Regions from separate parts of the Paenibacillus sp. FSL W8-0194 genome, predicted to be linked through region 3. Evidence: riboswitches for the same ligand, from Rfam matches in the RefSeq annotation. Region 3 holds a riboswitch; each other region holds the start of a gene.

Region 1 (9,741 bases), 2.2 Mb from region 3:
GGGTACCATCCGCTGGGCTGATGTTGCGTCCAATGAAAAACAGACCTTTCCGAGGTCTGTTTTTTGATTATTTTTTTATCATGCTAAGTACGGCCCATTTTCGTTCCTGGCGTTTCTTGTATTTCGGAAGGGAGCGGTATATGTCGATTGCTTCCTGAAAAGCTTCCTTCGCCTCTTCCTTCCGGTCAAGCGACTTGTACATCATGCCGAGCAGGTAATAACCTTCGCAGGATGAAGAATGGATTTCCTGAAACCGGCGTACGTAATCCATCGCCTTATCCCGGTCGCTGTTTTTGTAGACGTCGGCCAAACGAAGGTAAGGCTGCCCGTATTTGACGCGCGGATTCAGCTCCAGCGCCCTCAGAATGGAAGTTTCCCCCTCCGCGATTTTGCCCTGCCGCAAACAAACGGTCCCGAGGTCATCCCAAAATTCGGCCGAATCTTCCGATTGCGCTTGGATCGATTCCAGCAGTTTCAACGCCTCGCTGTCTTTTTTTCGTTCGATCAACAGCCTGGCCAGCTCATGTTTCGAAGACACGTCGCTTGGGTTCATGCCGATTTGGGTGCGGAGTTTGGAGATTTGCCCCATCCGTTTAAACGGTTTGGTCACGCTCGGAAGGATGCCGACAAAACGCCGGTCCAGCAAATAGACGATGACCAGCAGGACAAGGATGGCCAGGAAAGGGTTTCCCAGCAATCTCCATAACAGCACAAAACCTAAAATTTTGCCCATATATAACCTCCATAAGTTCGATGTCGACCGACCGTAACGCCCGGAAGCGATGTTCCGCGCGGTTTGTATTCGTCAATGGCTCCGCCAATTCTCTGATCCATAATGAGTTGTCTTCAAGGGAAAGCGGCAACTCCGGATCCAAGGCATATGTCGATTTCATCAAAACCCGCCTTTTCAATCGAATTCGGTCGTGTAACGGCTCCGTATAAAATAATAGCCTCTTTTTCCAGATTATTCTACATTTTGCGATGAAATTATCCGGGGACGGCGAATGCGAAATGCTCCCAAATGATGATTATGGCCCGAACGGACGCTTTTTTCCCGTTGCAGAAATCGAATCGGCCTGTTTTCGAAACCCGCTGCGATATATACTAAACGGTGGATCATTCAATAGAGTAACAACGGGGGGCGGTTCGATTGAACGACCGATTAAGCCGGCAAATCGCGTTTATTCGCGAGGTCGACAAACTGAAGACGATTTTTCGCCAAACCTATTTGATGGATGCGGCACGGCATGAAAACGATGCGGAACATAGCTGGCATATCGCGTTGATGGCCTGGCTGCTTGAAGAGCATCGAGGGTCCGAAAAGCTCGACGTGCTGCGGGTCATGAAAATGCTGCTCATCCACGACATCGTGGAAATCGATGCAGGAGATACGTTTGCATATGATGTACAAGGGCATGAGGATCAATTCGAACGGGAGCGGCAGGCTGCAGTTCGGATTTTCGGGTTGCTGCCGCCCGACCAATCGGCCGAAATGATGGGGCTTTGGCTTGAATTCGAACGGAGGGAAACGGCTGAAGCGCGTTATGCCGCAGCGATGGACCGCATACAGCCGCTGCTGCACAATTATTATACGGAAGGCAAGGCCTGGCGCGAGCACCGGGTGACGTCCGGACGCGTGTTTGAACGGATCCGTTTTCTTGAACGGGAAATGCCGGAGCTGCATGCTTTCGTCGCCGGACTGATCCATGATGCGGTCGAGCAAGGGTATTTGCTGCCATGAATCCGAAGTCATAATTCCAGAGAACGATTCAATAGACAAAAACAAGGAAAATGTATTTGATTTCCAATATAAACAAGGGTCTTTAGAACTATTTGCGTGATAATAATGAAAAAAAACAGGCCATCCGCCGATAAAGTAGTTGAGGTGATACGGATGGCCAAAAAGGGACAGACTTTCTGTTCTTACAGTTTGGATACCAAGAAGAAGGCTGTGGACATGCGTCTTCAAGGAATGACGAAAAAAGAGGTCGCCGAAGCGTTGGGAATTGCCGACATCGGGCGTTTGAAGGTATGGATGAGGAAGTACCGAGAGCAAGGGGATTCCGGATTAATAGACCAACGGGGACGCTCCAAAGGAACGTTCCGTTATTAAACGAATGCGTATACTTCTTGGGGAAAGAAGCCTTTATTTAAGGGCTTCTTTTTCTATGCTTCAAGCCCTGCTTTTCGCCCGGGATTCGCGAAAAGGGCACGGATCCAATTTCCGGATTCGGCGAGGAAACGTCCAAACGGGGGAATGGGAGCACACATAATTATATATACGCGCAGACCGGGCGGTCTGCAGACCAACGCGGAGGTGTTGCTGTGCAAAGCCGAAACGGCAATCATGCCAAAGGGATCGACGTATCGCATTGGCAGGGTGTCATCGATTGGAAACGGGTTAGAAGCGCAGGGTTTTCTTTCGCATTTTTGAAAGCGACGGAAGGGCCGAAGCTGGTGGACGACCGGTTCAGGGTCAACTCGCAAGGCGCTCGGTCGGCCGGCCTGTTGACGGGCGCCTATCACTTTACCCGGGCCCGCAATGTGGCCGACGTCAACGCGGAGCTGGAACATTTCGTTCAGACCGTCGAAAGCGCCGGGGGCTTAAGCTCGTTCAAGCTGCCGCTGGCCCTTGACGTCGAAACGAAAGAAGGCGGGACCCGGGCGAACATCACGGCCATCGTGCGCGAATGGGTAACCCGATTCAAGCTGCGCACCGGCAGAACGCTTATGATCTACACGTACCCCGATTTCATCGACACTTCCCTGGACGGCACGCTGGGAAACGTTCCGCTATGGTACGCTTACTACAACAGCGGGGTCCCTGCGGATAAAGGCGGCTTTACTTCGTGGGAGTTTATCCAATATACGAACAAAGGCCGCGTGCCGGGGATCAACGGAGATGTAGACTTGAACGAATATAAAGGAAGCGAGGCGGATCTGATGGCCGCGTACAACCGGAACGATCAGGGAAAAAGGCCGGACGCGCCGGAATGGAAGGAAGCAGGCCGGCAGTGGCTAATCAAGCATGCAGGGATCAGCCCGGAATGGCAAGCGGAAGATCCGCTCGATATCGGCACGCTGGGCGCGATTTTGGCCAAATATGCCGTGTCCGAGAATAAGTAAACAGGAGGGATAAGATAAGACAGGCATTTGCCCTTGAAATTAGGCTCCCGCGCAGCCTGAATTGGGGAGGAGTCTATGCCAAAAGCCAGGCAGGCCACATACTTTAGAGTATGTTAGATGGAAGGAGGGAATGGAATGAGCGGAGTTGTTGGCGGAGTAGGTTGTTACAATCCTTTCGCTTCTACAGGTGCCATTTTGGTTCTCTTTATTTTGCTGGTTATTATTTTGCGCTCTTGCTGGCTGTAATCGGCTTGATTTCTTCAGCGGATCGCTAATGCCGGAAAGATCGCCTGAATGCGGCTTGATGGGGAGCCTGCTTTCAGGCGATTTTACATAAGCGGCCGGCATGGAAAAAAAGCGCAGGCCCCGTTTTCGTACGGGACCTGCGCTTTCGTCACGGTGAAACCTTGCGCGGAACACAGGTGAAGGACGCCCCTGTTGGCCTAACGACGTAACTTTAAGCCTGCAACGCTGGACCTGCCGTCAATCCTTGGCAGACAGGGTGATCAAATTGAGAAGGACGGTTACCGCTCCCAAAATGATGCTGCTCCACATGACATTGGACTCGACGGTGTAAACAAACGGAAAAACGATAAACCAAACGCCGGCAAGCAGGGAAATCCAGTTTTGCCAGGAGCCCCATCCGGACCCGGAAAAAGCCCACAAGGAAGCGATCAATTGAACGGCCCCGACAATGACACTCGTCCATAACGCTCCTTTGTCATCGGAATAACCCGCAATCCACGGCGCAATGATAAACCAGATCCCGATGAGGGCCACAATGGTATTATCGACGCTTCTTAGCTTCATCCAACACACCTCCGTTTATAATCGATGCCAACACGAGGGTACGTAAAAATCATATGCAGCAAAAAAGCGATCATTACTAAAGATGTAACGAAAGTCATGACCGCGCGAAAAATTTTGGCGTTCCCGCTCGATAAACCGCGATTCGGCCGGATCCGCTCCCGCCGGAGGAGAAGGGATTTGCGGATCAAGGGAGGCGGCTCCAGGCCGCCTTCCTTCCTTTGGACTTATGATTTGGCGCGCCGCCCTCCGCCTTTCGACGTCCCGCCGCGATGGCCGCCGCCGTATCCTCCATGACCGCCGTATCCGGGAGAGCCGTGATGTCCTGGGGAGCCATGATGTCCGGGAGAACCATGATACCCTGGATAACCGTGATAGCCGCCATAGTATAACCACCATGGGAACGAGTAGGGATAAGGGTAGGGGTAATAGGGGTACGGATACGGGTAAGGATATGGATAATAGGAAGAGGATGGAGCGTAAGGGGTGTAAGACACATGCATTCCTCCTGTAAGTTTGCGATTTATTACAGCCTATGCATGGTCTGGAACCCGTGATCATCGCCCGGAAAAAATGGGCGCAGGCGGAGGTTGGCGCGGTCTGTCTGCCGGAGGGACTAACGTTTTAGCTGATTTTATTACAATTTAATGATCGCATAAGGTTGTTTTCATGTTTCAGGACGCGCCATTCTGTATATTTATATATATAACCCCCCTTTGATATATAGTTCGGATTGGGCCCTGACGATGCGGATCGCCGGGGCCGCTTTTTTTGTGATCGACAGGCCGTTTGTCCGCAGCGAAAAAACGGATATGCCCTGGGGCATATCCGTTTTCCGTTTCGAACCTTATTTCAGGTAAGCTCTCGTTTTTAACCGGTCTTTGTGAAGAAGCGACTTATATAGTTGAGGGTGAATTTTGTACCAGCTTGCGTGCCTGAAAACCAGGGCGTAATCGTTCACCGGGGTTGTAAAGGCGTCCTGCCCTTTTTGCAAATCCTCGCGGTTGATCGCGAGGCAAACCGTTTCCTTGGTAACGTTTTTGCCGTTTGCGGGCTCCGGATTTCCGTACAAGCAGACCTCAACCGTTCCGATGCCTTTGTTCTCGAGCAAGATGCCGCTGTATGAAATCAGCGTAGCCGCCGCATCGCTCATCAATCGGTCCGGATCCGGCGATTCATGTTTGAAGTCGACCGTGACCGTCTTGTTGTTGGCTCCCTGGAGCTGGATGTCTTTGATTTGCGCCGCCGGGATGGCGCCTTCGTCTAAGGGCTTTTCAAGGACAAGCTTGATGTTCTCGCGGGTGACTTCAGCTTGGGACCAGACATCCTTTTTTTGCGCGACGCCAACCTTGGCCGGCTCGGAGTTCCTTGAACAGGAAGCCAGCAGGAAGCACGCCGCCATCATCATGCATACAACCTTAAAAGGCGATCTGGGCTTCAACTTCATCCCCCTTTCTCTAAAGCATGATACAAATGAAGTCTATCAGAACCTCGACGAGAATGGAATAGAATCCCCATTTATGACAATGATGACAAAAAGACGTTACAATTCTTTAATCTGCTTCGGGTCCGCTTTCGTCGTTTAAGCATGGAACATGCCGGGTCGCGTCGACGTTTGCGCCGACGGCGCGGCACGGTTCACGGCCGGGTTTGGTGTTTCCGGATCCAGTCGAACATCCGGTTGATCGCGTGCATGTGCATTTCGTAAGGCATGTGATGGCCGTATCCTTCGTACCAATGCAGCTCGGCGTCTTTGCCCAGGGCCTGAAGCCGTTCGTACATGCGGATGCCGTGCCCGGGGTCCACCTGTTGATCTTCGCTTCCGTGAACGATGAGGACCGGACAGCGGATGCGCTCTGCCATGTGGAGAGGGGAGCGTGCTTCGTAAGCCGAGGGAATTTTGCGCGGATGGCCGACGACCCGTTTTAACATCCTCCGCAAATCCACCCGCTCCTCGTACGTTTGGGCGAGATCCGAGACGCCGCCCCAGAGGACGAGCTGCGAGATGAAATCCGTGTCCGCAGCCGCGGACGCGGCGTTTACGGAGCCCCGGGAAAAACCCATGGCCGCTATCCGTGTCGGATCGACGAACGGAAGTTCGGCAAGGAGCCGGCACGCCGCGGGAACGTCCTCCAGGTCGGCGCCGCCGAATTCGTCCCGCCCTTCGCCGCCTTGCGTCCCCCGGTAAACCGGGGCAAAAACGATAAAACCGCTTTGCGAAAAACGCTCGAGCCATTCGGTTTTGACCTGCCCGACCCGGCCGATGCCGCCGCGGCAATAAACAAGAACGGGCCATTTCCGTTCATGGATATCCAGCCGCTCCCGCTTGGCGTTGTTCGCGATGACGGTCATGGGAAGCCGCTGCCCGCCGTATATTTTCCGGACATGCGCTTCCAGCGTTTCCGGTTCGATTTTGTATCCATACGGAAGGGAGAGATAACCCTTTACCTTATATTCGCCGGAGCGGTATGTCATATGAATCATCATGGAGATCAGCTGCCTTTTCGTTTGCTTGTCCTTATTGCTGCATGTTCGGATTTCAAGTGCGGCCACCAAAGACTACAGGCAGTCCCAGGTATAATACACGTTCGAAAAATCCAATCGGGCCAAATCCTCGCGGCGGATAAAAAAATTGCCGACGCCGGAATCCCCCCAAGAGACATAGTACTGCTGGTCGTCCCCTTCGATGTCCAACTGAAGAAGAAGCTCCCAATCCCCTTCCGGCCTAGGATCTTCCTGCGCAAAGTAAGGGTACCCTCCGATGCGCGACCCGCTGGAATCCGCCAAATCCCAATATTTCGAGTAGGCGGTTTTGTCCCGGTCGAATGAGGGCAGATCCACCCTTTCGGAAGTCCGATCCACTAGCGGGATGTACTGCTTCTCAAGGTTTCCGGTCAGCTTGTAAGGCCCGCCCAAAACCGGACTGTACAAGTCGGGATTTTCCGGGCGGTAAGGATCGATTTCCTCCGTTTGGGCCGCTTCTTCGGCATGAAGGATGCGGTAGGATTGGTCAAAAAGACCGAACGTATCGTCCTGCTTCACAAAAAAACTCGTCAATCCGCGGGCAGGGAACCCTTCCAGAGGCGGCATTTGCGCCCAATTGATTTGGGCGACGAACAGGTAGTCGTTCCCGTCTTCATCCCGGGGCCATGCGGATTGGGGCGGAAGCCAAGGCGTTCCTCCCACCTTGCTGTCGGTCATCCGTACGGTTTCTTTCGTGAGTTTCAGCTTCACCGACGGCTTGGCCGTTTTTTCGAGGTATTCCAAAAATTCCGGGGTCCACCCGTTGTTGCCGTCAAGAAATTGCATCGTGATTTTCCCCCTCGGTTTAATAATCATGTATCATTTCTTTTTCTCGTATGAGGAAACCAAACCTACGAGTATTTTAGCCGAGCGGCAGCAAGGCCGCAAACGGGCGGCCGATGCGTATCCGGAACTTGAATTACCCGGTTGCCGCTTCAATCTTTTCGTTGCATTTATTAAATTTGTCATTTATATTCATAGTGTAGTTACATAAAAAACGAATATTTCCCTTTTTTCTCAAAATCACAGGTTTTTCCTTCCGCTTTTCCTGCAAGAATCGCGGAAGTTCTATATGATACGACATCGTACGATAATGGCAAACCCACTGAAAAGTGGCGACGCAAAGCTACAGGGGCTAAGGCGGATCCCATCCGCTATGCCAGCCAGTTACCGAATACGACGGAGGCCTCCGTCTATTTCTTCACGCGCATAGACGGGGGCTTTTTGTGTTTTCTATTAAAGTACGGTGTTTTTTATCAGTTCTACATAAAGGGGGGAGCAGTTCTCGTTAAGGTGTTGTCGTAGCCGGTGTCAGTCAGCAAGCCTCAAAACAAACGATAATACAAAGGAGATGGATGATTGTGATTCCAAACCAGGTTAGTCGATTATTGAAGGACAAAATAACGCTTGTTAAACTGCCAGAAGGTCCCGATCTCGCGCTTGTCGGTCCTGTCCGGCTCCCGGTACAATTGGAGGAGCGGGAGGTTACATTCAACTGGTATACTTGGTTAAAAACAGAGAGCGCTTCATTTCAGGTGGAAGATGTTCTCGATACCCTGCCGTTTGCAGATCTTGCCTCATACCAGCAATCATCCGTGCTTGTTTACGGTGATTTTGCCAACGCGGAGCATGCGTTGATTCGGATGCACAGCATTTGCCATACCGGGGACATCTTTGGAAGCAAACGATGCGATTGCGGGTACCAGCTGCGCCGATCCATGAACATGATCGTCGACAACGGCAGCGGGGCTCTCTTTTATTTGGCCAATCACGAAGGACGCGGAATCGGGCTTTTCTCCAAATCGTTGGCTTATCTGCTGCAGGAAGAGGGATACGATACGGTAGAAGCCAATCACGCTTTGGGCTTTCCGGATGATCTGCGGTCCTATGACGAGGCGATACAGGTTCTTCAGGCATTGCGGCAGAAACCGGTAAGCCTCATTACGAACAATCCGCGCAAATTGCAATCATTGCGGGAAAAAGGGCTTGCATCCGATCATCATGTATCGATTTGGGGCGATGTATCGAAACATAATACCCGATATTTGGCAACGAAAATCGAAAAATCGGGCCATATTTACAATCCCCTGAGCGAAACTGTCAAGCTCGGCTAAGGAGGCCCCGCATGAACCCGGATCAACATTATATGAAGCTTGCGCTGGACCTGGCGGCCACCGCAAGCGGAAAAACGAACCCCAATCCCGTCGTCGGCGCGATCATTGTGAAGGACGGACAAGTTGTCGGCGTCGGCTTTCACCGAAAAGCCGGAGAACCCCATGCGGAGGTACACGCGTTCCGTATGGCGGAAGGACACACCAACGGTGCAACGCTTTACGTGACTCTTGAGCCCTGCTCCCATTACGGAAAAACGCCTCCCTGCGCAGAGCTGGTTGCCAGCTCCGGAGTAACGCGCGTTGTGGTGGCTATGCAGGATCCGAATCCGATGGTCGCCGGACGGGGGATTCAACTGCTCCGAGATAAAGGGATTGAAGTCGAAGTGGGCGTGTTGGAAGCGGAAGCCAAAAGACTTAACGAACGATTCGTCCATAATATGACCAAACGTCGGCCGTTCATAATTTCCAAGGTCGCCATGACGCTGGACGGGAAGTTAGCTGCATCTTCGGGCCATTCGAAGTGGGTTACGGGCGAGGAAGCGCGCCAGGAGGTGCATCGGCTGCGAAACGAAGTCGATGCCATCTTGGTCGGCATCAACACGGTGCTGGCTGATAATCCCCGCCTGACTACCAGACTGCCGGAAAAGGGGAAAAACCCTGTACGGGTCATCCTGGATTCCAATTTGCGGTTGCCCGAGGATGCCCATATAACCGACTGCACGGCGGCTAAGACATGGATCGCCACGAAGGAGGATGCGGATCCGGAGAAAGTCAACAGGCTGAAGCAAAAAGGGCTGGAGATTCTTTTCGTTCCTTCGACCCGGCTCGGGCTGGACCTCCGGCGATTATCGGAAATGTTATACGAAAAGGGAATTACCGACCTGCTTGTCGAGGGCGGCAGCGAAGTCAACGCCTCATTCCTTCGCGCCAACCTTATTGACAAATGGTTGATTTACATCGCACCCAAAGTTTTGGGAGGACGCGGTTCCCTCACGCCATACGGCGGTCCGGATTTGGAAACGATGGATGAAGCGTTGAACGTGCGGATTCACTCCGTCCGGCAAATCGGAGATGATCTTTGCATCACGGCGTATCCGAAGTACGGCTGATGCATGAAGGGTCCAGGTCTCCGAACGGGTATTGGCGCTAACGCCCCCTTTTTAGGTCTAGT
Region 2 (9,741 bases), 690 kb from region 3:
AGGATGGCAAGCAATCCGACGATCATCTCGAACGAGCGGTCGACCATCAGCCCGACGACCTGATCCGGCACGACGCCTTTGGCGCGCAGCGTCCAGGCAAGCCGGTTGGCGCGTTCGTTCAATTCGCGGTAGGACATGCTGCGCGGGCCGAAGACAAGCGCAGTTTTCTCCGGCGTACGCCGCGCCTGTTCCTCGAACAAGCCGTGAATCGTCATTTGATCCCGGTAAGCCGAATCGGTCGCATTTAATCCTTTTACGAGGAACTCATGCTCCTCTTCGTCCAAAATCTCGAGTTCGCACAGCATTTTGCCCGGATGGACCAGCGCATCGGCCAACAGCTGCAGGAAACGGGCGCCGAATGCTTCGATGCTTTGCCGTTCGAACAAATCCGTGCAGTACTGGAGGTCGATCCGAATGCCGGTTTCTTCTTCCGTCAAATCGACCATCAGGTCGTATTTCGAGATCGGATGGACATAAGGATAAAGGGACGTTTCCGCACCTTCCAGCCGAAGCTCGAGTTTGCCCGTATTCTGCATGACGAACAGCGTGTCGAACAGCAGGTTGCGGCTTGGATCGCGCGGAATGTTCAATGAACGAACCAGTTCCTCCAGCTCGTAATCCTGATATTCGAAAGCGCCGAGCAGCGCCGTCTTCACTTCCTGCAGCAGCTGCATGAAGGATTTGCGCTTTTCGGGATAGCAGCGGACAGGCAGCGTGTTGACGAACATGCCGATCACGGCGTGAAGCTCTTCGCGCAACCGTCCGGCAACCGGAACGCCTGTAATGATGTCCTCCTGGTTCGTGTAGCGGGACAGCAGCGCGTGATAACCCGCAAACAGCACCATAAACGGCGTGACGCCGGAATCGAGCGCGAACTTTTTAAGCCGGCCGGCCGTCTCTTCGGGAAGCCTGATCGTTACCGTATCCCCCGCAAAGCTCTGTTTGGCCGGCCGTTCCCGGTCGGTCGGAAGCTGCAGGATCGGAAGCTCGCCGGACAATGTTTTTTCCCAATAAGCTTTATGGCCCCCGTTAGCCCTTCTTTCAGCCGAGTCCGCTTCCCAGACGGCAAAATCGGCAAAACCGATCGGCAGCTCCCCGAGCGTTTCCCCGCGATACAATCGGGACAGCTCATCGAAAAAGACGTTGGCCGAGATGCCGTCGACCGCAATATGATGGAAATCGACCAACAGCACCTGGAGGTCCGCATCCCCGCAGCGGATGAGCCAAGCCCGCAGCAGCAGCGCCTTGGCGAGATCGAACGGCGTGATCAGGGAATGGATCAGGGCGTTCAGGTTTGGTTCGCTGGTTTCCTTCTGCCCAAGCTCGAACGGAACCTGGTCATGCAGCCGCTGCACGATTTCTTCGTTCTCCCATTGATAGGACGTGCGGAAAGCATCATGTCTGGCGATCATCGTACGGAATGCCTGTTCCAGCCGCGGCTGATCGACGTCCCCTTCGATCCGGAAAGCAAACGGCGCATTATAGGCCGTTCCGACCTGCTCCATCTGTTCGATGAAATAAAGCCTTTTTTGCGCCGAAGCAAGCGGATAACTTGTTCTTGCCGGGCCTTTCGCAATGACGTCCGGGCCTGTTCCGGCGGTTTCGGTTGCAGCCGCTTGCTCGTTGCCGTAAGACGATTCCGAAGCCGCTTGTTCGATCCATTCCGCTTGCTCCCGAACCGTCGGCCGTTCGAACAGCAGCGTGACCGGTACGGATGCGCCGAAACGCCGCTCAAGCTTGGCTTGCAGCAGGACGGCCTTCAGCGAATCCCCGCCTGCCGTAAAAAACGACTCGCAGGCGTCCACGCGGCCCAAGCCCAGCACCTCGCTCCATATGGCCGCCACTTCTTCTTCCCATTCGCCAGCCGGGGCTTCGTAACGTCCCTCGTCCAGCGAAGCCGCGGGGGCGGGAAGCGCACGTCTGTCGACCTTGCCGTTGGCCGTTAGCGGAAGCTCTTGAAGCCCTACCAACTTGGAAGGAACCATGTAATCCGGCAATTGCTCCGCCAAAAACGCCTTCATTTCGCCGTAGGCCAATACCCCGTCCGCCACAACGTATGCGCACAAATATTTGGCGCCGGATGCGTCCTCGAGATCGATGACGACGGCTTCGGATACCTGCGGGTGCTGCAGCAGCCGGTGTTCGATTTCGCCGGTTTCGATCCGGAAGCCGCGGATTTTGACCTGGTGGTCGATCCGCCCGAGGAATTCGATGGCGCCGTCTTCCGTCCATCTTGCCAAGTCTCCCGTCCGGTACAGTCGTTTTTCTCCGGTTATGCCCCCGGGAACAAACTTCTGCCCGGTCAGCTCCGGCTGGTTCAAATAACCGCGCGCCAGCCCGCTTCCGGCAATGCACAATTCGCCGGCAATGCCGACAGGCTGCGGATGCCCGTATGCGTCCAGAATGTAGACCCTGGAGTTATCGACCGGATAACCGATCGGAATGTTCGGCGTCAACTCCGTGACCTTATAGGCCGTCGTGACCACGGTGTTTTCCGTCGGGCCATAGCAATTGTACAGATCATAGGTCTGCCTGCTGAACGATTTCAGCTTGTCCCCGCCCGTCAAAAGAACGCGCAGCGTCGGATGGTCCATCGTCATGAAATGCTCGCAGAACTGGGTCGGCAAAAAGCTGATCGTAATGCCGTGCCGCTTAAAGTACGCATGCAGCTGCGTCGAATCCAGGCGGATCTCTTCGGGAATGACGTGAATCGCCGCCCCCGACACCAGATACGGAAACATCTCCCACACGGAAGCGTCAAAGCCGAACCCGGCGTATTTGGTGGCCCGGTCCTTTTCGGTCACTCCGAATTCCCGGATGTGCCAGGCGCACAGATTGACAAGCGATCGGTGCTCGACCATCACGCCTTTCGGCCTTCCCGTCGAACCGGAAGTGTAGATGACGTAAGCCATGTCGCCCGGTACCGCAGATTCGCGCACATTCCGCATCTCCGCATCGGCAGCCTCCGATTCGCCGCGAGTATCGGCAGAAAACTCCGCCGCGCAAACCATCTCGCCTTTGAAGCGGACTTTTCCGTCCAGTCTGACCTTCGGCTCGGTGACAAGCAGCTCCGTTCCGCTGTCTTCGAGCATATACGTGATGCGGTCGGCGGGATACGCCGGATCGATCGGCAAGTAGGCCGCGCCCGTTTTCAGGATCGCCAGCGTCCCGACAATCATCTCAAGGGACGGCGTCGCGATGATGCCGACGATCCGCTCCCGGCCGGCTCCCCTCCGTACCAATTCGCGGGCCAATCTGCCCGCTTTTTCGTTCAGCTGGCCGTACGTCAACGATTCGCCTTGGTAGACCACCGCGACGTTATCCGGAGCCTTTTGCGCCTGCTCCTCAAACAAGCCGTGGATGGTCCGGTCCAATTCGGCATGCGCAGCCGTTTGGTTCCAGCCCGCAAGCTGGGCCTCCTCTTCTTCCGTCAGCAGCTTCAAGCCGCCGATCGTCAGGTTTGTACCTGCCGCCCATGCGGCCATGATATGCTGCAAATGCCGGCACATGCGGAGAATAAAATCGCCGGGGAACATGCCGTCCGCATGCCAAACCTCGAAGCCGCCCGCTTCGTGCCGATCCAGCGAGACCGCCAGCTCGAATTTGCCCTGCAGCTCGTCCGGGCCTATGCCGCTCCCCGTCCAAATGGCGGTGTTGCATACCGGGGATCCTTCGTCCAGGCCGGCGCAAATACCGGCAATTTCATCGAAAGCCGCCGACTTAGCCGCATGCTCCTTCATGGCGGCGGCAACCTGACGCACATGACTTTGCAGCGTCGTTGCCCCGTCCGCTTTCGTTATGAGCGGATAGGCTTGCTCGGCGGACGCGACGACGGCGAACGCAACCTCCTCCCGGCGCAAATACCGGATCAGCAGCATGCCCCATGCGGCACTCAGCAGCACGCTTGGTTCGATACGTGCGGTCTCGCATGCCTGCCGAATTTGACGCCCCGTTTCCTCCGGCCAGCGATACATAACCCTTTGCATTGGAATGGACGCCTTTCCGGAATGAATGCGCAGTATCGTCCGTTCTTCCAATTGCTTCACATACCGATTCCATTCATCCAAGTTGGACTTTCCTGTTGTTAACACCGACATGTTCATCTTTCCTTTGCTTGATCATAGGATTCTGTATAGAAAAAAATTAAAAACAAAAAAACTCTACTTGCCGAGAGTAGAGTTCCTTCGATCGCGAAAACGTCTTTCGGCAGCTGGCTGGCATAGCGATAAGATCAAGGATCTTGCCGCCTGAAGCCCCTTTAGCTTTGTGCCCCTGCCTTTCGGCAGGTTTACCTTTGGCTTGAGTTTTCAAAGTGCGGTATTTCAGATATTGCTGAAAATAAATGAAATATCTGAAAAATACACTTTTAATATATCATGTTTATAGTTAAAGTACAGGTTAGATCCTTCCAATAAGAGGTAATAAAAGTGTCTATATCCCGAAATTATGGGAAATGCCATAGGTTATCATTGGAAAAGCCCCCCGCCCCTTAGTCCCCGGCTTCAGAACATGACTTTAACGCGTCCAGCAGCCCATCGGGAGAAAAGCGCCGGACAGCGGCCGCTTGCTCCTCCAGCTGCATGCAAACGGATAACTTGTAGTCGGGGTCAAACGGGACGACTTGAAGATGCAGCTCCGGATCGATCCTGCCTTGATGCATGATGCGAATCCCGGAAGGATGCCTGATCGTCTCCAGCCTGGACAAGCCGATCGAAAGGCCTTTGCCGACGGCTTTGGAATAACTTTCTTTAAGCGTCCACAACTCGAAAAAGAAGGCATCCCGACGTTCGGCGGGCTGCCTTCTCCATTCAGTAAGCTCCCGTGGCGTAAAACACAACTCGGCTGCTTCCGCTTCCGCCCGGCCGATATGCTCGACATCGATGCCGATCGGTCCCCTGGCGCCCACGGCGCATACGACCCAATCCTTGGCGTGGGACACGTTAAAATAATAGTCGGGAACGCCTGCCAGGAATGGTTTGCCGTAACCATCCCTGGCAAACTCCACGTTCCGGAGCCGTAGCCCCTTTTCGAGACAAGCCGTCACCCGTTTCAAGGTATCGGAAACGATCACGCGCTCCGCGTCCCGCTCCGATCTGTGCCTCGCGGCCCGGGACCTTGCTTCATCAGGCAAAAAGGCGAGCAGCCGCTGCATATCCGCGCCGGCGCCTTCCCGCCAATCGTTAAGATTTACGGCATATATCGTCGCGATGCGTTTCACCTTCTCCCCTTCTTCGCTCCTTGCCGTGAAAGCCGTTTATGGCACAAGTCAAGGAATCAGTTTGAGCTTGCGCGCCTGCTCTTCGGTCAAAATAAATTCCTCGGCCGGCCATACCTCGTCTTCGTCGTCCACGCCGAACATGTTCATGACTTCAGGCCAAATCCCTTTTTCCACTGCTTCTTCCTGGGTAATAATCACTTTCATGAGCGACCAGCCTCCTAATGTTGACCGTATTTAATTCAAGTATTACCCAACCATGGACCCTTGTCGACAGCAAAATGGCAGCCGAAGTGCAACGGCTCTGTTCGATAATCCCATTAAGCCTTCGTTCGGGATTGCGCGGGGGAAGGCTCTTGGGCGAACTGCATCCGCCCTGCGCCCATCATCGACACCGAAAGCAAGGCGAAAAACACCGGAAGGAGCGCCCACAGAAACGCGTGATCGACGGAAAGCGAAAGCGCCGCGCTGATTTTTTCCATGACGGGCCTCGGAATCAGCGCTCTCATCTCAGGCGATAAGAGCTGCTGCGGGTCGGCGTTTGCCGGCATGTTTTCCCCCGAACCCCCAAGCCTTTCCGCCAGTTGAATATTGAAATCGTTGCGCTGAATGATGCCGAAGACGGTAATTCCGATCGTCATCCCGAGCGAACGCAGAAAAGAAATCGTCGAGTTGGCCGACCCCCGCTGCCGCGCATCCATCCCTTGGATAGCCGACATGCTGAGCACGGAAAACGAAAAGCCGATGCCAAAGCCGGTAATCATCATATAAAGCGAGAGCACCGTCCGGGACGTTTCCGGCGTAATCGTGGCAAGCAAATACATGCCGAGCAAAAACACGACAGCCGAGAAGACCATGACTCTGCGGAACGTCATTTTGGCGGAAAGCATGCCACCGACTTGCGAAGCGACAACCGAGCTCAGCGTGAGGGGAAGTAGTATCAATCCGGAGTTAGTTGCACTCCCGCCCATGACGCCTTGGACGAAAATCGGAATATACACCGCCGCCGTAATAAAAGCCGCCCCGTAAAACAATGCGGCCGCGCTGCTTGCCGCAAACAGCCTTTTCCGAAACATGTCGTACGAGATGATCGGTTCAGCCGCCTTGCGCTCAATCAGCAGGAACGCGATGAACAGCACGGCAAACGCCGCAAACAAACCTAAAATGACGAAGGAATCCCATGCATATTTGTTGCCGCCGAGCTCGAGCGCGAACATAAGGCTGACGACGGCGCCTACAAGCGTTGCCGCTCCCCAGACGTCGATTTTTTGCCGCGAGTGCTCATGCGATTCCTTGTAAAAGAACACGACGAGCAGAAACGCGATCAGCCCCAGTGGGATATTGATATAGAAAATCCAACGCCAATGCCAATAATCCGTAATATACGCTCCCATCAACGGACCGAACAAATTCGCGATGCCGAAGACCGCGCCGAACATCCCTGACATTTTGCCCCGCTTCTCCGGCGGAAAAATGTCAAAAATGATCGTAAACGTAATCGGGATGAGCGCGCCGCCGCCAATTCCCTGAATGGCCCGATAGATGCTGAGCTCCGTAATCGTATGCGCCGTGCCGCACAGCATGGAGCCAATCAGGAAAACGACGATGCCGAAGACAAAAAATTTCTTCCTGCCGTACATATCCGACAGCTTCCCGAAAATCGGCATGCCCGCCATTTCGGCCACCATGTACGCCGATGTCACCCAAACGAATTGGTCGAGCCCGCCCAGCTCCCCGATCATCGTTCCCATGGCCGTCGCCACGATCGTATTATCGATGGCCGCGATCAGGATGCCAAGCAACAGCCCAGCAACGATCCAACCCAGCCTGTTCTTTTTAACCGCCATAAAAGCCTATTGCTCCTTTCCTCACCATTCGGTTTTGGACGACTGCGAAACGACGGCTTCGGGATCCTGCTTCAATTCATCCTTGTATTCCACAAGGCCGATGCTGCATCCGGCGCCAATGATGACGCTGCGTCCCCGGACCACGGCAGCTTTGGTATTTTCCAGCTCGACCGTATCTCCTTCGATCGTTTCCGCCGTAAGCATGCCGTCCTGCCCCATGAACAATTTCCCGAAAAGAGACATGCCGCTTCCTTTTTTGACGGTAATTCGGCTCCCGACCAGCTCCCGCAGACGGCTGTGCCCGTGCAGCTTGAAATCCGCCTGCTCGGCATTCAGCATGCCGTTCACGTCGACCATTCCCCGGACAACCAGTTCTTCCATCTGGCAATCCGCGTTCGCCCGAAGCTCTCCCGTGATTTTCGCTTTTTCCGCCGACACCCGTCCGTCGACCGACATGACGCCGGAAATGGAGACGCTTTGAGCCGACAGGTCCCCGCCGATCCGCAGCTCCCCTTGGGTCCGGAAGCTCCCGCCGCTTGCGCTGCCGGCTACTTTCAGCGTGCCGGTGCAGGATACGCTCCCCGCCCGAAGCGCCCCCTTCATCTCGGAATTGCCCAGGCATTTGAACATTTCGCATTCCGTGTCGGCATGGATGATCGCGTCGCCCATGATTTTAACGTTGCGGAAAGCCCCTCCGCCGGATTGGCCGTTCCCCGTCATTTTCAAATCGCCGCGGGTGCCGTTCGGATTTCCGTTTATATTCATGTCTCCGTTCCTCCTTTTAAATGTCCTTGCATTAAATCTGCTGTGCCTTTTCAATCGTGGCATCGTCTTCCCGAATCAGCCGGTCCTTATACTCCACGCGGCCGATTTTGCAGCCTTTGCCGATGCGCACGACATTCCCCCGCACGATATTCGCCTCCGTATATTCCAGGTCGATCTCGTCGCCTTCGATGACTTGTACCTGAAGCCGGGCGGAAAATGCCGGAACGACCTGCTCGAGGACGCTGACCTTTTTGAACCGTTTGACCGATATCGTATCCCCGCCGATCTCATTGACCTTGCTGGGCATGCTCAGTTTGACGTCGATCATTCCGGCATTCAGCAAACCGCCGACGTTGAATCCGCCGTGAACGTGAAACCATTCGCACTGCACGCCGCCTCTTGTTTTCAAGCTGCCGAAAATTTCAACCTTCTCGCCGATCAGCCCGCCAGCGATGGACAAGCGTCCATTGGCCGTAAGCGATTCATGGCAGACCGCCTGATCCTTAAAGGTGACGAGCCCATCCAACATCATGCGGTTTGCGTTCACCCGGCCTTCGACCGTCGCCGTGCCGTTCACCGTGACGGCCTCGCTTTGCAGGGCCCCCTCCAACGTCAACGTGCCATTGCTGTCGAAGGAAAGGCAGTCGGTGTCCCCGTTGATTTTCACCATGCCGTCCAGCCTGACATGAGAATACAAGCCGCCTTGAGACCTGCCGATGCCGGAAATGCTCATTTCTGTTCTTTCCATATCTTACGCCTCCGTTTCATTTAGCTTCAGCTTCAATTCCTCGATGGATGCCGCCAAAGGCAGCCGGAAAATCCATTTCGCGTCCTTGTCAAAATAAATTTGCTCCGCCGACTCCGCCAAAAACAGCAGCGGAACTCCCATTTTCCGGACCAAGGCCAATTCGCACGGTTTGGACGCAAACGCCCCGTAGTGCTCGCGCATGACCGCAATCAGCATTCTGCCTTCATCCCGCGTCATGTCTCCGCCTTGCAGCAGCTTCTGCAGCACATATACCGTCAGGATATCGTCAAAAGATAACGTTTCCTGCCTTCCGGCCACTTCTTCAAATAATGCCAGCGAAATACTGGTAACAATGTTACGTTCCATGAGTTGGGCTGAGGACATCGACTGGATGTTCGAGCTCGGGGAAAATACATCCGCCAGCTCATCCAGCGACAATCCGTCTTTCATATTTTTTATGCGTTCGATCCGCTGCAGTATTTTATCCTTGGGAAAAAAGGTTTCCTGCCCCGTAAAGGCCGACTTGCGGACAAACCACTCCTCGGGAATCAGGTTTTTGCGCTTCCAGCGGTACAGTTGCCCGTAGGAGATCCCCGTCAGCTCCAGCAGTTCCTTTTTCGAAATCAGATCCTCTTCGTTCATGACACCGCCTCCTTGCATCATAATGTAACATAACATTGTTACGTTGTAAATGGGTTTAAAACATTTTTATGATTTGCGGGATTGCGGCAATATACACTTGAAAAACAGCAGAGACGGTTACGAACAGACGATTTCGGATACGAACGGGATCCCCGGAAATAAAAAAGAGCAGAATGCCGGATTCTGCTCTTACAATATACTTTATACTTTGTTGCAACGATTTTATGAGTCCGCCCGCACGCGCCACACGGCAGCACCGGAGCTCATCGCCCGGCAGCGGCCGATCGCCTCTTCCGCTGTACCAACGGCCTTGCTCCAATCGATGAAATAGCGGAATTCGTAAAATCCGCCCAGGGTTGCTTTGAAGTTGGTTTCCCAATAGTTGCTCATGGCCCATACGTACAGGTGCCGTTCCGTCTCTTCGGTTTGCTGGGTGTGGAGCAGCCGTTTTCCGTAGTCCAGCGAACCTAGCTGCACAAGCGGCGTATCCGGCGTGGCGATCATGAGGGCTTGGGTTTCTCCCG
Region 3 (9,741 bases):
CGTTGGAAGCTTCGACGAGCCCCTCCCGGTTATGCCTTCGAATGGCTTCGTTCGCGGCCCGGATCCGCGCGGCGTACTGGCTGCAGATATGACGTTTGTGCCGCTCATACATGCCGTTTTTGATATAAATATCCAGCGCCGCTTGGGAAAGCAGCGAAGTGTCCGGATACCTTCTGTACCGGTGAAATGTTTCCACAAGATGCAGAGGCAAGACGGCAGCCCCCAAGCGAAGGCCGGGAAAAATGATTTTCGAAAAACTCTTCAAATAAATGGCATGCCCTTTCCGGCTGTAGGCAAAAATCGGATCAAAACAGCGCTCCTCCCCGAGATCCGCCATATAATCGTCTTCCACGACGTATACATCGTATTTGTCCGCCAGCCTGGCGATCGCTTCCCGCTCCCGAACCGTATACGACGTGCCCAACGGGTTGTGGTAACGGGACATGGTGTAAAAAAATTTGATTCCCCCGCTTTGAAACATCTCCTCCAATTCAGCGAGATCGATGCCGTCTGCGGTACGAGCAATTCCCCGGACCGGCAGGCCTTCCGTTTCAAGAAAACGCAAATAGATGTCGTAACTCGGCTGCTCCACCAAAATAACCTCTTTTCCGTTCGGAAACGGCATTTTCGCAAGCATTTCCAGCGTCTGCTGGACGCCGGAGGCGATAAAAATCTGTTCGGCTTTGGCAAATACCTGATCAACGGCCAAATGGTTCACCAGCGTACGGCGAAGACTCTCCATCCCTTGGTGGCTGCCATAGGTAAACAGATCATGTTTGTATGTATCAATCGCCTTGTTCAGGCAATGCTGGAAATCCAGGTACGGGAACAAGTCGATATCTGGCAATGCCGAGGCCAAATCCAGGACGCCGTCGTCGCGACCGTCCCCTTCTTTCGCCGGTTTGTCCACGACATAGAATCCGCTTTGCGGAGCGGCGTAAATGGCGTGGCTTTTTTCAAGCTCGGCGTAGGCGCGGGTCACCGTACTGACGCTGCACCCGTAATGCGCGGCCGCGGAACGGACGGAAGGGAGCTTTTGGCCCGGAGCAAACTGCCCCAGCTCGATTTTCTGTTCGATATCTGCCAAAATGGCAGCATATTTTTTCACGCCGATCCACTCCTCTATTTCAGCATAGGACATGCTTTGGTACATAGTATACCTGAATTTTGAACTGTACCGATACAGTTGCTTTAAAAAGGCATGGTGGGTTCGCCCGATTTATCGTACTTTTGAGATACCGGGTGTTGTATCAATGAAAGGAACCACAAAAGGAGCTGGCTTTATGAATATAGACGCATATTTGGAACGATTAGGCATCGATGGTCCCCGCCGGGCATCCTTGGATTTTCTTCGGCTGCTTCAGCACGGCCATGTCACGCGCATTCCGTTCGAGAATTTGGATATCGTCGGCAGGGTCCCGCTTTCCCTTGAAGCCGACAAGCAGTTCGACAAAATCGTGTCGCGCAAAAGGGGCGGCGTCTGTTACGAGTTAAACGGCTTGTTTCACGAACTGCTGCGCGAGCTTGGCTTTTCCGTATCGCGGACGGCGGCTACCGTCAAAACGGAGGATGGATGGTTCGTGACAGGCTCCCATGCCATCAACATGGTACGGGTCGACGGCTCCGATTATTTGGTCGACGTCGGTTTCGGCGGGAGAACCCCCAGACAGCCGGTGCCGTTAACCGGCGAAGAGGTGCATGATGCGGACGGCGGCTCCTATCGGATTCGTCCCTGGAGTGGCCAGGAGGGTAAGCTTGTCCTTGAGAGACGTGAAGGATCGGACTTGGATGCCTTATATAAATTCGATCCGACCGAAACGAAGCAGTTGAAAGATTTTTACGATGTTTTTATGATGACCCAATACGGCGAGGAATCCAGATTCAACAAAGTGCCGGTGGCGATGATCCTGACCGAAGAAGGGCGCATCACGCTGCATGATCATTCGTTGACGGTCGTTCAAAGCGAACTGAAAACCAAAGAATCGATCAGGCCCGGAGACTTCGAAAGGGTTCTTGCCGATATTTTTAACATCAATCTCCCGCCCGTCAAGTGAAGCCATAAATAAATCAAAAAACTTCGGCATATCCCGCTTTTGCGCATCATCCTCCCGTTTCCAGCGAATACTAACGGCGAAATGATCAATTTTTCGTTAGGAGACAGGAAACGATGAACAGTGATGAAAAGCCAAAGCATAAATGGCCGCTGATCGGCAAACGTTCGGGGCCCAAGCTGCATAAAGACGACATTACGATCGTCGATGCACAAATGGCGAAAAAGGCCGTGATTGCAACGGCTCTCGGAAACGCGATGGAGTGGTTCGATTTCGGGATCTATTCCTATCTTGCTGTCGTCATCGGGAAAGTGTTTTTTCCGGAAATGAGCGGTTCGGTGCAGCTCGTCTATACGTTTGCCACTTTTTCCATCGCGTTTATCGTGAGGCCTTTCGGCGGATTGTTTTTCGGGCGTCTCGGGGACCGTTGGGGCCGCAAAAAGGTGCTCACCATCACGCTTTTGATGATGGCCATCTCGACGCTTTGCATCGGTCTCATCCCGAGTTACGCTTCCATCGGAACGACGGCTTCGGTGCTGCTTTTGCTTGCCCGGCTGGTACAGGGATTCTCCACCGGAGGGGAATATTCGGGAGCGATGACCTTTATCGCCGAATCGACGCCCGACAAAAAAAGAGGCTTTTTATCCAGCGGACTGGAAGTGGGCACCTTGGTCGGTTATATTGCCGGCTCCGGTTTGGTCACGCTGCTGACCTATCTCCTCGGTTCCGAGCAAATGCTTGCTTGGGGCTGGAGAATCCCGTTTTTCATCGCGGCGCCGATCGGTTTGGTCGGACTGTATCTCCGCGGCCATTTGGAGGAAACGCCGGCTTTTGAAGCAATGGAGCAGGCCAAGGATGAGGATAAACCGAAGACGCCGCTCAGGGAATTATTTTCGAGGCATTGGAAAGTCATTCTGATCTGTACCGTGCTTGTCTTTTTCTTTAATGTGGTCAATTACATGGTGCTGTCCTACATGCCGTCACACCTGACCGCCGTATTGGGTTACGGGGAAGCGGAAGGGCTGCTCCTGATCCTGATCGTCATGTTCATCATGATTCCGATCGTGCTGGCCATGGGTTATTTCAGCGACCGGATCGGCAACAAAAGGATCATGCAGATCGGCCTGGCCGGACTGCTCGTCCTGTCTTACCCGGCTTTCCTGTGGATCAGCAGCGGCAAGCTCGGGCTCGTATTTCTCGGACTGCTGATCCTTGCGGTATTCCTCACCTGCTTCGAGGGGACGATGCCTTCCGTGCTGCCCGCGCTGTTTTTTACCGATGTCCGGTACGGCCTGCTGGCGATCACGTACAATATCTCGGCGTCCTTGTTCGGCGGCACGACCCCCCTTGTGATGGCCTGGCTGATCAATTTGACCCAAAACAATCTCGTTCCGGCTTATTTTTTGATCGCCACGTCGATCATCGGACTGGTCGTCGTCACGTTTTGGTTTACCGACACGTCGGGCAAATCGCTGCGCGGCTCCCCGCCGGCCGTCGAGGAGAAGCACGAAATCAAGGAGCTGCTGAAAGAACCGGAAGAAGCGCTGTGGTGGCATGAAGAACATGCGATGATCCAAGAGTCCGCATCGGACCCGGAGCAAAAGAAATAGCTCGCGAAGCCCGGGACAAAACAGCAGGTTAGCCCGCAAGAGCCTTGAAAAACATTGTAGCCGCCAGACTCCATGACGCGGTAACATACTGAATGCAAAAGAAGACCACAGCTCTTCGCGGCTGTGTTTTTTTTTTTTGAAATCGCGCTAACCATTAATGACCTCATACCCCCTAAAAGAGCATGGTGCATCCCTATAGGTTCTTTTTTCAGATCCCAAGGAAAGGATTGACACATCGATAAATCGCGATATAATTATGCGTATGGAACTGATCAATATTATCAAAGCATTGTCCAATGAGTCCCGTATCCAAATTTTGCAATGGTTAAAGGAACCTGAGCAGCATTTTACGCCCCATGAAGGGATTGATATGAGAAAAATCGGGGTATGCGTCGGCCAGGTAACCGACAAGTTAAATATGACCCAATCCACCGCTTCCCAATACTTGACGATTCTTCATCGAGCAGGGTTGATCAAGAGCGAACGAATCGGCAAGTACACCTATTACAAAAGGGATGAGGAAAAGATTCGCGAAGCGATGACTAAGTTAAGGGGGGAGATCGAATAAGGCTAACTTCAGCTTCCGATGGGAAAAATAAGGACCCGATGACGGCTGCCGTCGCCCTGGATTCGCCGCGCCCTGTCGGTTGCGGGCGACGAAGCCCCTTTTATTGCGTCCAATGAACAAAAGCATGCCGGAACAGATGCTGTCAGCCACGGAGCGCGATACGTTCGTGCCCGATGGGTATTAGCTTATTTATCGGGGAATTGGCGGATGGAGGCCTCATGATCAGGTCCGACAGATATTTCGGTTTTATTTTTGAAGATCATATCGACATATAACAATATGTAGTTTTGACGTGTTGTCGGCCACGGCACGTTGCAGTTTATGTCTGAGCAGGGAAAAACGGTTTATTTTTGTATATCAAATCGAAATATACTTATATATCGATTTGAGGATGCTTATTATGAAAGGAACTTGAATAAAGGAGAACAAATTCATGAAGGGCACTTGGAAAATATACTTATTAGCACTCGTCAGTTTTTTGGTTGGGACATCCGAATATATTATTTCGGGTATTTTGGATAAGATCTCGGTATCCTTAGACATCTCGATTACTTCCGCAGGACAATTGGTGACGATTTTTTCTTTCATTTATGCTGTCTGCACTCCCGTGATCATGGCTTTAACGGCCAAGATGGAACGTCAGAAGCTGCTGGTCATCGCCATGGGCGTTTTCGTCATCGCTAATGTGCTGGCATTCATACTGCCAGGGTACGGACTATTTGTGGCCGCGCGGGCTTTGATGGCCTTGGGCGCAGGGACCGTCGTCGTGACGGCTCTGGATATAGCCGCTAAAATTGCGCCTGAAGGAAAGCAAGCTGGTTCGATCGCAAATGTGGTCATGGGTTTCACCGTGTCGATGATCGTTGGCGTTCCTCTGGGGCGCATGGCAGCCGCCGCGTACGGATGGAGATCCATATTTGGTTTTCTTGTTTTAGCGGGGCTGCTGGCAATGATCGTGTTGTATTTTGCCATTCCGCGCGTGAAAGGCGATGCTCCTGTGCCATTGACCAAGCAGCTGGGGCTGCTTAAAAACCGCCGAACGGTTCTCGGGCTGGCGATCACTTTCTTTTGGCTGGGCGGTTACTCGGTAGCCTACACCTATCTTTCGCCTTATCTCCTGACGGTGGCGGGCGTGCATGAAAACGCGCTGAGCGGCATTTTGCTGGCGTTTGGCATTGCAAGCTTAATCGGTTCTAAATTCGGGGGATACAGTACGGACAAATGGGGAGTGACTCCCACCTTGACCGGGGGCATGCTGCTGCATATTGCCGCTTTGGTTTTACTTACGGTTACCGTCGCGTTTACGAATTCATGGTTGCCGATTGTCGCTATCCTTATGTTATGGTCTTTCACCGCCTGGTCCACCGGCCCAACACAGCAATTTAACTTGGTTCGGATCGAACCTGAATATTCGGGCATTATGCTAAGTCTAAACCAGTCCACGATGCAATTGTCAATGGCGGCGGGCGCCGGCATCGGAGGCATCGTAGTCGATCAAATTTCCTTGTCGCAGATTACATGGATTGGCGCGGCCGGCGTCGTGATTGCCCTTCTGGCATCGTTCTTGTTGAATGGGCAAATGAAAGAAAAAGCCCTTGCATCTAACGCTGATTAACCGCCAAATGTAGAAAGGTCGGGGCGTAAAGCCACGACCTTTCATTTTTTCTGCTGTTTTTGCGCTAAACCCGCCGCAAGCTTCTCGTATACGTAAGAAAAACGATAAAGGCAGCCCTAGAGTTATACTCCAGAACTGCCCTTCTCTCTTTCGGATTGATCCCTCGGACAACTTGATCCTGGTTTCGGCACTATACAATACCGTTCGTGTGCCTTATCCATTTTCAAGGACATGGAACAAAGCTGCCGCAACTTCTTTTTGGGACTCGGGAATGGTATGCACCCATTCATGGAGGGCCGAACGTACGCTGCTTTCCGTCAAAATCTGTGTATCCATGATCCGCTTAAGCTGCGGTGGAAGAGCGATCCCTTCCTGTTCGCTGATGTCAACCGCCATGCCAACGATGGTGGCAAGCTCGCAAGGACGATGGTCCGCAATGCTGCACTCCATGGTCAAGCCATATGCGATTTCATTGTCTGGTAGACTCATATGACTTACCTCCCCAAGCTTGGAGTACATCCCGGCGGAAGCTGGAATTCAATTCCGCCGCTTCCTTCTGCGCGATTTGTAATGTTTCCGGATCGGGGTTCACGTTGATTCTCCGCGAAATGAGAGCAAACCGAGCGCCTGCATGTTCAAGATCATCCGGTGTGGTGATGCCGTTCAACAGTTGATGGCGTGCCTCGCGGATCTCCGGCAACACGAGTTTTATTTCAGCTCGCATCTTGGGCTCCAGAGACTGTATGTTTTCCGGTGCGAATCGAATCCGTTCCAAGCCATTCACCAGTTCCTCGGAACGTTCCAGCCGCATTTGCACCTCAGGATGTTCTATACCGTCTACCCTGGCGAAACGGATGGCCTCTTTGAGCGATGCTGCAATCGCCGTCAACTCCGGTACAGGTTCGGCCAGTTTTTTCTGCAAGCTGGAAATGGCTTTTGCATACTTGGATAATACTTCACGGTCTTTCTCCGGTGTTGCTGCTAACTTCTCCGGTGTCAAATCGTACTCCATCAGTGCGGAGATCTCTTCACGGGCCGTTTCTGCATCCCCCTCTTTGAGGGCCGCGGAAACCGCTGACAAGTGCGCCCTTGTACATGGGATACAACCGACCGATACGTGCATATCAGGCGCATATTGACTGTACGGCGCTGCCCCTTTTTCAATTACAGCCGCTCCGGAAACATAGGTTTCGTTGTTCTTAACATGACTCATAAACATCCTCCTCAAAGTTTGAATCTAGCCGCTCTTACCGCATACCTCAACTGGCGTGTTCCGAATACAAAAAGCCCCCGTCCGATTTTTGCATACGAAAAATAGACGGAGGCTTCCGTCGTATTCGGCAACTGGCTGGCATAGCGGTTGCAGTAGAGCATCCACCTTAGCCCCTGTAGCTTTGCGTCGCCACCTTTCGATGGGTTTGCTATTATCGTACGAAGTATGACGTTGTTAACTCTTTCATATCTTTAAAATCAATTTGTTACATCTCATTATAAAATTCGACCCCCTCAAAAAAAATACCCAAAATTGGGTATGCTTCCGGATTGCAACAGCTGCCGGCGTTTGGGTTAGAATGGGCCATTTTCCGCAATAAAAAAAGCCACAGCCTTCGCGGCTGCGGCTTTGGCATTACGCCGATCCGTTCGTTTTGCTTGGGGTGCCCTGATCCGTTGGAACCGGGTAGGCGTATACGACATACCGGTCGGGAGCGGCACCTACGTAACGAAAAGGATAACACGTCGAAACGACAAGAACTTCTTTTCCCATCGGTCGAATGACGGAGGTGTCGTCCTTATCGACGATTTTTGTGCTCGCTATTTCGTATTCGAAGGAACCGTAAGGCATTTTGACGATGAAACGATCGCCGATCCCGAGCTCGCCGAACTTGCGGAACACCGTATCGCGGTGCCCGGATAACAATATTTGCTCGCCGTCGGACGGTAACACGGTACCGCTATAATGCCCAACGCCTTTTTCCAGCATCTCTTCATCCGTGCCTTCAATGATCGGCAATTCCGCCTTGATCTTTGGTATCTCCAGCAATCCAATCACGTCATTATCGGCGGGATGGAACTGTTCCCGCGTTACAGAGGGATTCGGGGCTGCCTTAGCCGTGGGCAATGGCTTCGTTACCGGAAGCTCGCCGGATTTTGAGCCGACCAAAACCTCTGCCTGAGCCAGCGCCTTTTTTAATTGGATCTGATGTTCAACGTATTGGTAAACGGCAATGGATACAATAAGGATCCCAAGGGCCATCAATACGGCTCCCGCTTTCTTCCTCAAACCATTTCCCCCCTGCCTTTTCATATAGAAGAAAACACCTTTCGCGCAGAAAAGTGTTTTCTTCATATCAGTTATAACGATTATACCTTACGTTTTCTCCAAAACAAAAGCAATCCTGCCAGCAAAATAACCATGCCGATGAACCCTAGATTGTAAACGTTCGTCGACGTATTCGGCAGCTTGCTGCCGGATTGTTCTCCCGGCGAAGGAGCTTTGCCAGACTCCCCGGCAACGGTTCCGTTATCTTCCAACGGAGATCCAGATCCGTCGCCCGCATCCGGAGCCGTTCCGGTTCCAGGGCTTGTTGGCGTCGTGCCTGGTCCTGGATTCGACGGCGTTCCGCTTCCCGGATTCGTTGGCGTCGTGCCGGTTCCCGGTTTGGTCGGCTCAGGGGTAGTTCCTGGAACCGTTGTTCCCGGTTCAGTGCCCGTTCCCTTCACGTCGAGCGTCACCACCGACGTCGTCGTGCCGCCGCGGCCGTCGCTCACGATCACCGTAAAGCTGTCGCTGCCGGTATAATCCCGGTCCGGTACATAGGTCCACGTTCCGTCCGGATTCACGGTAACGCTGCCGTGCTTCGGATCGCTTCCTTTCGTATACGTCAGCTTGTCTCCGTCCGCGTCCGTACCTTCTATTTTTCCGGTTGCCGGCGTGTTGATCGTCGTTTCCGCATTATAGGAAGGCACGCTTGGTACTTGATTTGGTTTTCCTGGGTCTGTGCCCGGATTCGGCGTAGTGCCCGGGCTTGTTCCTGAATCGGTTCCCGGGCTTGTTCCTGAATCGGTTCCCGGGCTTGTTCCTGGATCGGTTCCCGGGGTTGTTCCCGGATCCGTACCTGGGTTCGTGCCAGGGTTCGTCGCAGGTTCCTTCACGTCGACCGTGATCGTCACCGTGGTTTTTCCACCTTTGCTATCCTCCACGATAATCGTAAAGCTGTCTCCTCCTACATGGCCAGGCTCTGGCGTGTAGGTCCATGTGCCATCCGGATTGACCGTCACGGTACCATGTTCCGGATCTTTGCCTTTGGTATACGTCAATGGATCGCCATCCGGATCGGTGCCATAAACGGTATCCGTTACGGATTTGCCTTTTTCCGTCGTTACCGTTTTATCCGAAGCGGTTGGCGGACGGTTCGTTGGCGGAGTCGGCTTATCCGTTACGTTAACCGTAATGGTCGAGGTCGTTACCCCGCCCTTCTGATCATCCACGATTACAGTAAAGATATCCGGGCCGCTATATCCCGGGTCCGGGAAATACTCCCACGTTCCATCCGACTTCAACTCCACCTTGCCGTGTTTCGGATCGGTTTTGATGGCGAACTTCAACTCGTCCCCATCCGGATCGGTTCCATATACGCTGCCGGTTACCGACTTGTCCTTCTCTGTCGTTACGTTGTCATTTTCGGTTACCGGCGGGTGGTTTGGCGGCTCTTTCACGTGAATCGTCACCGTCGAGGTGGTGCTTCCACCTTTGCTGTCCTTTACGATAACTGTGAAGCTAAAATCACCGACACCATCAGGAGTATACTCCCACTTTCCGTCCGGACCTACGGTCACCTTACCCTTTTCAGGATCCTTTCCTTTTTCGAACGTCAGCGGATCGCCGTTTGCGTCCAC

The links. Region 3 has a riboswitch for cyclic di-GMP ahead of MKY58_RS00180 (hypothetical protein). Riboswitches for the same ligand answer to the same signal wherever they lie in the genome.
Region 1: linked by a shared signal. The riboswitch ahead of MKY58_RS17690 (GTP cyclohydrolase II) and the one ahead of MKY58_RS00180 (hypothetical protein) in region 3 are both predicted to bind cyclic di-GMP.
Region 2: linked by a shared signal. The riboswitch ahead of MKY58_RS25045 (amino acid adenylation domain-containing protein) and the one ahead of MKY58_RS00180 (hypothetical protein) in region 3 are both predicted to bind cyclic di-GMP.

The regions. Positions count from the first base shown of each region.
Region 1 is NZ_CP150205.1:3,884,738-3,894,478, reverse strand. It holds gene MKY58_RS17745 (SGNH/GDSL hydrolase family protein) at 1-21, shown strand, start outside; gene MKY58_RS17740 (tetratricopeptide repeat protein) at 68-733, opposite strand; gene MKY58_RS17735 (HD domain-containing protein) at 1,151-1,741, shown strand; gene MKY58_RS17730 (helix-turn-helix domain-containing protein) at 1,847-2,113, shown strand; gene MKY58_RS17725 (glycoside hydrolase family 25 protein) at 2,326-3,126, shown strand; gene MKY58_RS17720 (sporulation protein YjcZ) at 3,262-3,372, shown strand; gene MKY58_RS17715 (SPW repeat protein) at 3,610-3,936, opposite strand; gene MKY58_RS17710 (hypothetical protein) at 4,121-4,318, opposite strand; gene MKY58_RS17705 (hypothetical protein) at 4,781-5,374, opposite strand; gene MKY58_RS17700 (prolyl oligopeptidase family serine peptidase) at 5,572-6,420, opposite strand; gene MKY58_RS17695 (DUF1963 domain-containing protein) at 6,493-7,242, opposite strand; cyclic di-GMP riboswitch class I at 7,542-7,631, shown strand; gene MKY58_RS17690 (GTP cyclohydrolase II) at 7,815-8,570, shown strand; gene ribD (bifunctional diaminohydroxyphosphoribosylaminopyrimidine deaminase/5-amino-6-(5-phosphoribosylamino)uracil reductase RibD) at 8,582-9,679, shown strand.
Region 2 is NZ_CP150205.1:5,409,166-5,418,906, forward strand. It holds gene MKY58_RS25045 (amino acid adenylation domain-containing protein) at 1-4,067, opposite strand, end outside; cyclic di-GMP riboswitch class I at 4,203-4,303, opposite strand; gene MKY58_RS25050 (4'-phosphopantetheinyl transferase superfamily protein) at 4,490-5,218, opposite strand; gene MKY58_RS25055 (hypothetical protein) at 5,267-5,422, opposite strand; gene MKY58_RS25060 (MDR family MFS transporter) at 5,536-7,062, opposite strand; gene MKY58_RS25065 (hypothetical protein) at 7,084-7,827, opposite strand; gene MKY58_RS25070 (bactofilin) at 7,859-8,575, opposite strand; gene MKY58_RS25075 (YhbD family protein) at 8,579-9,217, opposite strand; gene MKY58_RS25080 (glycoside hydrolase) at 9,440-9,741, opposite strand, start outside.
Region 3 is NZ_CP150205.1:41,303-51,043, reverse strand. It holds gene MKY58_RS00210 (PLP-dependent aminotransferase family protein) at 1-1,108, opposite strand, end outside; gene MKY58_RS00205 (arylamine N-acetyltransferase) at 1,284-2,054, shown strand; gene MKY58_RS00200 (MFS transporter) at 2,168-3,661, shown strand; gene MKY58_RS00195 (metalloregulator ArsR/SmtB family transcription factor) at 3,924-4,229, shown strand; gene MKY58_RS00190 (MFS transporter) at 4,663-5,844, shown strand; gene MKY58_RS00185 (hypothetical protein) at 6,058-6,333, opposite strand; gene MKY58_RS00180 (hypothetical protein) at 6,314-7,057, opposite strand; cyclic di-GMP riboswitch class I at 7,181-7,277, opposite strand; gene MKY58_RS00175 (class D sortase) at 7,472-8,125, opposite strand; gene MKY58_RS00170 (Ig-like domain-containing protein) at 8,206-9,741, opposite strand, start outside.